DNA from 2 places in the Polaribacter sp. MED152 genome. Region 2 is predicted to be linked to the other one. Evidence: riboswitches for the same ligand, from Rfam matches in the RefSeq annotation. Region 2 holds a riboswitch; the other holds the start of a gene.
The links. Region 2 has a riboswitch for S-adenosylmethionine ahead of MED152_RS06105 (homocysteine S-methyltransferase family protein). Riboswitches for the same ligand answer to the same signal wherever they lie in the genome.
Positions count from the first base shown of each region.

Region 1 (4,753 bases), 260 kb from region 2:
TAACCCTACCAAGCCAGCTATTTCTTTGAATACTTCTGTAGCTCCAGCTTCTGAAATGTCATACCCTCTAATGTCTGCCAACTTTTTACCCATATAACCTTGAATCGGGGTAAGCACAAAAATATCTGCAAATGGAATAGGTTGTACAGCAATGGCTGCACAAAACACACTAAATACTTTTATGATTTGAGAAACTTTTTCTTCATCTGTTAAATCGGTTCTGTTTTCGATATCAGAAACCTCTGCCTTTATTTTGGCTTTTGCTTTTGTTAATAATTCCATAGCTATTTTTTTATCAATATTTACTGTCTTTTAATTATTTCATAGAAAAAATTATAATAAAGTAATTGATGTTATTCTGCTGACTCTAAATGTTCTTTCTTCACCTCTTAAATGACAAAACCCTTTAATGTGGTCGTTATAGAAACCATCATCAGTATATGAATTATTGTAATCTAAATCACTCACCAACCTTTCACTTATATCACCATCAAATTTTCTATATTTTATAAAAATATTTCTTTTATCTATTATCGCTTTTTTAACTTGTGCTTTAACATACATAGCATTTTATTTAAAAATTAATTTACTTTACTTCTATAAAACCTTTAAAAAATTCTTTTTATTTGTATAACTTAAATTTGTTTATATTTTTTGAATAGTTCCAAATTTCATTTGATCTATCAAAGCTGCTAATTCAAATTTGCACCAGTATATTTTATCTCTGAAGCGAACTTACTCTTAGCTTATATATTCTTTTAACTCTAAAATTGTAAAATTAAGATGATTTTATTCTATTAGTTTAGCAATCTAAATTTTTATAAAGATCTAAGACTTCCCAAACATCATTTGCTTAATAAAAACTTTGAATGTGCACTTAGCACCCTTCAATATATGTTAGATTATCTTTAAAGCTTCGGCAACTGACTCTGCTTTGTGGTGCTGACTAAATTTTAAAACAATATCAAAGGTGTAAAATTTAGTATTCACAGAAAACCTTTTTTGTTAACCTTTTAGATTAATTTTTCATGTTATTTCTGTATTGTGTTATTTCCCTTTTTCAAAAATCTACTTAATTGATTTAATTTCCCAGTTATTACATCTATTTTACTATTCGTTAACAAACATTTAGAAGCCCTTTCGTTAATTGATAAATCTAAATTATACCTAAGTATTCAAGTTTCAAAAAGTGATTATAAAAATATTTAAAACACTCATTGGATTAATTAAATAATTAATTTAGAAAAAATATTCTAAAATAAGCATGCCTATTGAAAGGAATAATAAATTAATTAAAACACAGATTTCAAACAAATTTTAAGAAAACTGAAATACTAGCGAATAATATTAATAGCAATTTATATTTAGCGAAGTACTGAGTTAAAGATATAAATTTTGTTCAAATAAGCAATGGTTAGAAAATAAAATATCCATTTCAAATTATTTAATTGATGGGATAATCAACTTTTAAATTGCTAAAATCATATATTTTAATATCTTTGTGGCAGTATCAGGAACGCAAGAATTGCGTACCAACCGAGCAAAAAAGCTACGGTGGTTTAGTATACGGACAGTTCTGTCAAAATAAATGAACATCCAACATATCTATTATTTACCTGATGCATAACCTTTAAAACTATGCATTTTGAAAAACTTAATGTCAAGATTTGGCGGACATGCCGTCAACTTTGGAACTGGTAAAGCCAGTGAAAAACTATTACCAGAAGATCAATCTTTGGATAATTTATTAGTGAATTATGCTCAAGAAATTATCCCTAACCATTTCATTATTTCATCTTACGATGCCATTCCTGAATATATGGGAAAATATCAATGGAAAACGATTAAAAAAGATGTCTTTAAATTAGGTGATCTAGAGCATGATTTTACTGATTTATTACTACAATATCAAGCTTCCGTAACCACCAGTATTTACTTAGGAAAGCATCATTACAACAATGTCTATGCTGTTTTTATTAAAACACATAAAGAAGGACTTGAAGACCATGTCCCTGATTACTACGAAAGTTTCGATTATGTGTTACAAATGCTCATTCAATCCGTAGACGAAAAGCCTGAACTAGACACAATAAAATTAGAGAGAATTCTACTTATCCTTTTTTATAAGATGGGATTGATTTATGAAGATTCCATAACTTTATTTAAGAGGTCGAAAACTCATTTAGGTCAAATGATATCAGAAGAATTTGAAACAACTACGATTAACGCATTAGTCGACTTAGATTCGGATGATAAGCTTGCTGAATTGTTAAAGAAAAGAGGAAATGAACAAGCATAAAAACAAATTAAAGAAAAGTGATTTTCAATATTTCTTAACCACTATTGATACTGATTGGGATGCTAAATTCTATTATTACTATCGGGTCACAAATGATGATTTTATACAGCTCGCTAGCTTCTTAGATGATTATGAAATATCCTTACGTAGTAAAACGAGGATAACATACAAAAGTCTAAAGCAAAACCTTTTGTTAACTTTAGAAAACTAGCTAGAAGGAATGTACTTATATCAAGAATACCCTGGCTTTATTTCTAGTAAAATGATTACAGGTTATGAATTTAATAGAGTCATTCAAAAAATAGTTCATGAGAAGAAGGCTATTAAACAAAAAGCTAAAAAGACTATTACACCACTAATACAATATTTAGAAAAGTTTCACCTCTACCCAAATCCTTTAGGTAACAATGAACGAAGTTGGATTGCAAAATGTCCTTCTGGAGGCAATCACTTTTTGATGGTGGTTACTACTACAGATGAATGGGGATGTGGGTATTACAAGAGAAAAGGAAAGTTAGAGGAACTTAAAAAATGGTTGTCTGAAATCAAAAGTAAAAAAGACCAGAAGATGTAGACACAAATGCTAAAGGAAATCAAAACAGAAAATCTACAAACCAAGGAAACCTTAAAGTGTTGGATTAATATAAATTAAAGAGACAAAAACACCTATTACAAATAAATTAGAACATAAGCTATGGAGTACCATAAAACAACTGTAAAACCTTTTTCAGCTCAAATAACTTTAGGATTAGAGAAAGGCTATACACAAGAAGTCATACAAAAAAAGCAAATACTACAGTTTATACAAACCTATCAAAAGGAATTATTCATAAATAAAAATATTGCTATTAGTGCATCAGTTAGTCACTGTGATATTGTTTTTAGTGGACAAATAGAGCCACATTTAAAACTCAATTTTATCAATTACCCAAAATTTCCATTAGAAGAAAAACATCTTAAGGAAACTATTAATAACCTTACGAAAGCATTGATGCAAGAGTTTTTACAAAACAGAGTAGTTGTCGAGTATTTAGATGAAACCGTCATGTTTGAAATTACTAATGAAATTGACCCAAGAATAAACTAAAACTATGAAAAAAGACATTTATATTGGATTACTAACACCTTGGGGTGTACCTCTTATTGAAAAGACATTAGAAAATTGGAGTGATGTGGAAATTAATAAATTTATGGAATTACATAGGTTACATGTATACAGCTCCAAACAAGAATCTAAAGGGGTCTATAATTTTAATATTATTAGAAATAGCACCTACCTTGCGTTAGAAAATGAAATTGAACAAATGAATATGAAAGTTGAAAAGCTAAGAACTATAAGTTTATTAGGGCAGTTTATTCATGAAAGCCAAGAAGTTCCTATAGATTATGCTGTAATTTTAAAAAACTCATTCATAGACATGCAAAAATACCTTACAGATGATGAGGAAGCTGTTTTACTAATTAATGAAAGTGAATCTCCTAACAAAATCATTAACTTAACAGGTGTTTGTCCTTATGTTATTTTATTTTTTGATGAAGAGTTAAATTTTAGAGGTGTTTCATATAGTAAAGAAAGTGGTAAAGGTGAGTTTAGAATTACTACTCAATACAAAACACTACTTTTTTTAAGACTACCTCATCAAGTAAAATACGACCAAATAAATAATTTAAAAATCAACTAACTATATGTTAAAAGGCAATGTGATATAAACCTAAATTTTAACTAATAAAATTATTTAATTAAAACTATAAAGCCTTAGAAAACCGATTATAAGAAAATTCTATTATAACAAAATATTTATTAAGATTTCAGACAAAACCTTTACACTTGGGGTGTGTAAGAAAATTAAAGTTTGATTACCTTCCATACTCAATTAGGTGTTCAAGAATAAGGTAAAAGAATAACCTTAACATTACACAAATTAATCTATTAAGATTCAAAACATGAAAAAATTAATATTCAAAAAGGTAAAATCTTTCAAAAATGAAATTTTTCATAACTTCAAATTCTTTATTATTTGAAGCTTTAGTTTTAATTTTTAGTATATCATTTGTAGATATAAAGTTGCAAAGCTTAACCTTTTCTTGAACGCATAAATTAAATAAGTCAATTTTAGAAATATTATCCATATTACCCAAATTTTGTTGAATTGAACTATGCTTGTGCCTAATTTCGATTAAATCATTAAAAAGAATTTTAATCTTCCAAAAATTCTGTTCTTTTTTAAGCAACTCACTTTTTAAGTTAAACGATTTTTTTAAGCTATTTAAAGTAATATTGGAAGTTTGGGTTTTGATACTTTTAAACGTTTTTAATATCTGGTTTTTATTTAATTTCAAAATAAATTCAATTAATTCAAAATATGATGAATATAATATAATATCAGTAATATGATTTTTTGCTCTAGAATCTTTACCTGAATAGACAGGTTTATAATATTTAAGGTTTATTTT
Region 1 covers NC_020830.1:1,644,120-1,648,872, forward strand. The annotation lists gene MED152_RS07275 (YcjF family protein) at 1-282, opposite strand, end outside; gene MED152_RS07280 (WYL domain-containing protein) at 334-564, opposite strand; SAM-I-IV-variant riboswitch at 1,503-1,597, shown strand; gene MED152_RS07285 (hypothetical protein) at 1,646-2,299, shown strand; gene MED152_RS07295 (hypothetical protein) at 2,520-2,873, shown strand; gene MED152_RS07300 (hypothetical protein) at 2,994-3,386, shown strand; gene MED152_RS07305 (hypothetical protein) at 3,391-3,981, shown strand; gene MED152_RS07310 (hypothetical protein) at 4,253-4,753, opposite strand, start outside.
Region 1: linked by a shared signal. The riboswitch ahead of MED152_RS07285 (hypothetical protein) and the one ahead of MED152_RS06105 (homocysteine S-methyltransferase family protein) in region 2 are both predicted to bind S-adenosylmethionine.

Region 2 (4,753 bases):
CAAGCAGTTTGAGCCTGGTTTTACATTAGGAGAAAGGGCAGAAACCATAGACAAACAAGAAGATGGTTCTTTTATTGTTACCACTAATAAAGGTACAAAGCATCATGCAAAAGTTGTTGCAATTGCAGGTGGTTTAGGGTCTTTTGAACCTAGAAAACCACAAATAGAAAATTTAGCTAAGTTTGAAGATAAAGGTGTGGAATATATTATTAAAGAGCCAGAATTATATCGTGATAAAAAAGTAGTCATTTCTGGTGGTGGAGATTCTGCTTTAGATTGGGCTATTTTCTTAGCTGATGTTGCATCAGAAGTTACTTTAATTCATAGAAGAAATGAATTTAGAGGTGCTTTAGATTCTGTAGAAAAAGCACAAGAATTAAAGAATTTAGGCAAAATCAATATCATAACTCCAGCAGAAGTTAAAGGTATTTTGGGTGATGAAAAAGTAACAGGAGTTGTAGTAGAGAAAAAAGGCGAAGATGGCTTTATCATAGATACAGACCATTTTATTCCACTATTTGGTTTGTCACCAAAATTAGGATCAATTGCAAATTGGGGTTTAGAAATAGAGAAAAATGCTATTAAAGTAAATAATGCTTTAGACTATCAAACAAATGTTCCTGGTATTTATGCAATTGGAGATGTAAATACATATCCAGGTAAATTAAAACTAATTTTATGTGGTTTCCATGAGGCTACATTGATGTGTCAAAGTGCTTATAAAAGAATCTTTCCTGATAAAAAATACGTAATGAAATATACTACAGTTGGCGGTGTACAAGGTTTTGATGGTACTAAGAAAGAAGCACCAAAAGCAGTAATTAAAGCAATTCAATAAGGGTATATTGTTAGGTTTGCGTAAATTTGTAGACTAGATCAATAATAGACAAAGAGATGCAAGACATCAATATAAAAATTACAGACAGAGAAGGTAAAACGCATGATATTGTAGCGCCTACAGACATGTCTATGAATTTAATGGAAGTAGTTCGTTCTTATGAGTTAGCAGAAGAAGGTACTATTGGTATTTGTGGTGGAATGGCTATGTGTGCTTCATGCCAATGTTATGTGAAGTCAGACCATGAACTTCCAGAAATGACAGATGATGAAGATGCAATGTTAGCAGAAGCATTTTATGTAGAAGATAACAGCAGATTAGGTTGTCAAATACAAATTACACCAGAATTAAATGGTTTAGAGGTAGAATTAGCACCTGAAAGTTAAACCTTTATGAAGCAGACAGAACAAATCATAGAAAATAAAAAATCGGTTGAATTTAAGAATTACAATATGTGTTTAAGAGACGCTGTTGAAGTTTTTACAAAACAGTTGATAAACAATTTATTTGACCAAAATCATCTTTCGGAAAATGGTTCAGATACTCGAAGAAAATTTTTATTGATCTTAGAAAGACTAGCTGTAGAAAATGGTGAAAAACTTTGGAGCGATTTTCAAGAATCATTTAACGCCATTCGTAAAAAGTTAGATCTAGATGCAGAGGCTGCAAATAGAAATGATCCAGCTGCTAAAAGTTTAGAAGAAATATACTTGGCATATCCTGGTTTTTATGCAATAGCTGTGTACAGACTAAGTCATCAATTACTAAAATTAGATATTCCTATTTTACCTAGAATGATGAGTGAATTTGCTCATAGTACAACAGGTACAGATATACATCCAGGAGCAGAAATTGGAGAATCGTTCTTTATAGATCATGCAACAGGTATTGTAATAGGTGAAACTACCATCATTAAAAATAATGTTCAAATTTTTCAGGGAGTTACCTTAGGTGGAATTCAAGTAAAAAAGAGCTTGGCATTCACAAAAAGACACCCAACAATAGAAGACAATGTTATTATTTATGCAAACGCAACTATTTTAGGAGGAGATGTAATTATAGGTGCAAACTCTGTAATTGGGGCAAATGTTTGTGTAACAGAATCTATACCTATTAACTCAGTAGTTACAGTGCAAAAAGAAAATAATATTTTTCAAAAAAGAATTTAAAATGCAAACAAAAAGTATCATAGATTTTGTAGGAAATACGCCATTAGTAGAAGCGCAAAGAATCTTTAAAAAAGAGGGTGTTACACTTTTATTAAAACTAGAAGGTAATAATCCTGGAGGTAGTGTAAAAGACAGAGCTGCCTATTATATGATTTCTGAGGCTATTAAAAGAAAAAATATTAAAAAAGGAGATACTTTAGTAGAGGCTACAAGTGGTAATACAGGCATTGCATTGGCTTTAATGGCTAAAGTTTTAGGGGTAAATATGGTAATAACTATGCCAGAAAACTCAACGATAGAAAGAGTAAAAACGATGCGTGCTTATGGTGCAGAAGTTATACTTACTCCTGCAGATAAAGGTATGGAAGGTGCAATAGATCATGCACTAAGTTTAAAATATAAAAAGGGTTATTTTCGATTAAATCAGTTTGATAATTTCGATAATCCAAAGGCACATTACAAAACAACTGGCCCAGAAATTTGGAGAGATACTCAAGGTAAAGTAACACATTTTGTTTCTGCAATGGGCACAACTGGTACCATAACTGGAGTTTCTGATTTTCTTAAAGAAAAAAATGAAGATATTACTATAATTGGGGCGCAACCAAAAGATGGAGCAAGAATTCCAGGTATTAGAAAATGGAAAAAAGAATATTTACCAGCTATTTTTAATCCAAAAAAAATAGATCAGGTTTTAGAAGTAAGTGAAGAAGAAGCCAAAGCAATGACCATTCGTTTGGCAAGAGAAGAAGGTATTTTTTCTGGAATGAGTAGTGGAGGTTCTGTCTCTACTGCTATTAAAATTGCCAATTCAATAGACAAAGGTGTTGTGGTTGCCATTATTTGTGATAGGGGAGATAGATATTTATCTTCAGATATTTACGAATAAACCATAAAAAATAGAAAAAAAGTTCGTTACTTTGTTTCGAATTTAGTTCATAAACTTATTAATACGTTATCACGAAAGGCAGAGGGATTAGACCCAGTGAAGCTTTGGCAACCTCTCAGAAATGAGAAAGGTGCTACATTCTACAATCTATTTCGATATTTTATCAAATAGCTATTGACAGATAACAGAGAAATTACACTTTTCCTGATGACATATTATATAATAATTAGATATGTCAAATATTTACAAAGCTTTACAAGAAAGAATTTTGGTTTTAGATGGTGCTATGGGTACCATGCTACAAGCCTATAAATTTACTGAAGAAGATTTTAGAGGAGAGCGCTTTAAAGAGTACCCAACACCTTTGCAAGGAAATAATGATTTGTTATCATTAACCCAACCAGAAGCAATAAAAACAATTCATGCCAAGTATTTTGAAGCTGGTGCAGATATCATAGAAACCAATACTTTTTCTGGAACTACAATTGCAATGGCTGATTATCAAATGGAAGATTTGGTATACGAATTGAATTATCAATCTGCGAAAATTGCGAAAGAAGTTGCTTTAGAATTTACAGCTAAAGAACCGAATAAACCACGTTTTGTTGCAGGTTCAATTGGGCCAACAAATAGAACTGCAAGCATGTCTCCAGATGTAAACGATCCTGGTTACAGAGCTGTAACTTTTGATGAATTAAGAGTTGCTTATAAACAACAAGTAGAAGCATTATTAGATGGTGGTGCAGACATTTTATTGGTAGAAACTGTTTTTGATACATTAAATGCAAAAGCAGCATTGTTTGCAATAGAGCAGGTTAAAGAAGAAAGAAAAATGGATATTCCTGTAATGCTAAGTGGTACAATTACAGATGCATCAGGTAGAACTTTATCAGGCCAAACAGCAGAAGCTTTTTTAATTTCTGTTTCTCATATTCCATTATTATCAGTAGGTTTTAATTGTGCTCTAGGTGCTAATTTGTTGCAACCTCATTTAGAGGCAATTGCCAACAAAACAGAATTTGCCATTTCAGCTCACCCAAATGCAGGTTTACCAAATGCTTTTGGAGAGTATGATGAAACTCCAGAAGAAATGGGAGAACAAATAGAAGAATATTTAAAGAAAAATTTAATTAATATTATTGGTGGCTGTTGTGGAACATCACCAGAACATATTAGAGTTATCGCAAATATTGCTGCCAAATATAAACCTCGTAAAATTTTAGAAAAAGTACACTAATGAAAGTGAAACAAACTAAATACATGCGATTATCGGGTTTAGAACCTCTGATTTTAAATGAGAATAGCAACTTTATCAATGTTGGTGAACGCACAAATGTAGCTGGTTCTCGTAAATTTTTACGTTTAATTAAAGAAGAAAAATTTGACGAAGCTTTAGATGTTGCACGTCATCAAGTAGATGGTGGAGCGCAAATTGTTGACATTAATATGGACGATGGTTTGATTGACGGAAAAGAAGCTATGGTTCGTTTTCTAAATTTAATTGCTGCAGAACCAGATATTTGTAGAGTTCCAATGATGATTGATAGCTCTAAATGGGAAATCATAGAAGCTGGTTTACAGGTAGTTCAAGGTAAATGTGTCGTAAACTCAATTTCTTTAAAAGAAGGTGAAGAAAAATTTATTTGGGAAGCCACTCAAATTAAACGTTATGGAGCAGCTGTAATTGTAATGGCTTTTGATGAAGTTGGGCAAGCAGATAATTATGATAGACGCATAGAAATAGCCAAAAGATCTTATCATATTTTAGTAAACAAAGTTGGTTTTGCATCAGAAGATATCATTTTTGATTTAAATATTTTTCCTGTAGCAACAGGTATGGATGAACATCGAAGAAAT
Region 2 covers NC_020830.1:1,381,743-1,386,495, reverse strand. The annotation lists gene MED152_RS06125 (NAD(P)/FAD-dependent oxidoreductase) at 1-838, shown strand, start outside; gene MED152_RS06120 (2Fe-2S iron-sulfur cluster-binding protein) at 895-1,224, shown strand; gene epsC (serine O-acetyltransferase EpsC) at 1,231-2,007, shown strand; gene cysM (cysteine synthase CysM) at 2,009-2,896, shown strand; SAM riboswitch class I at 2,960-3,084, shown strand; gene MED152_RS06105 (homocysteine S-methyltransferase family protein) at 3,129-4,133, shown strand; gene metH (methionine synthase) at 4,133-4,753, shown strand, end outside.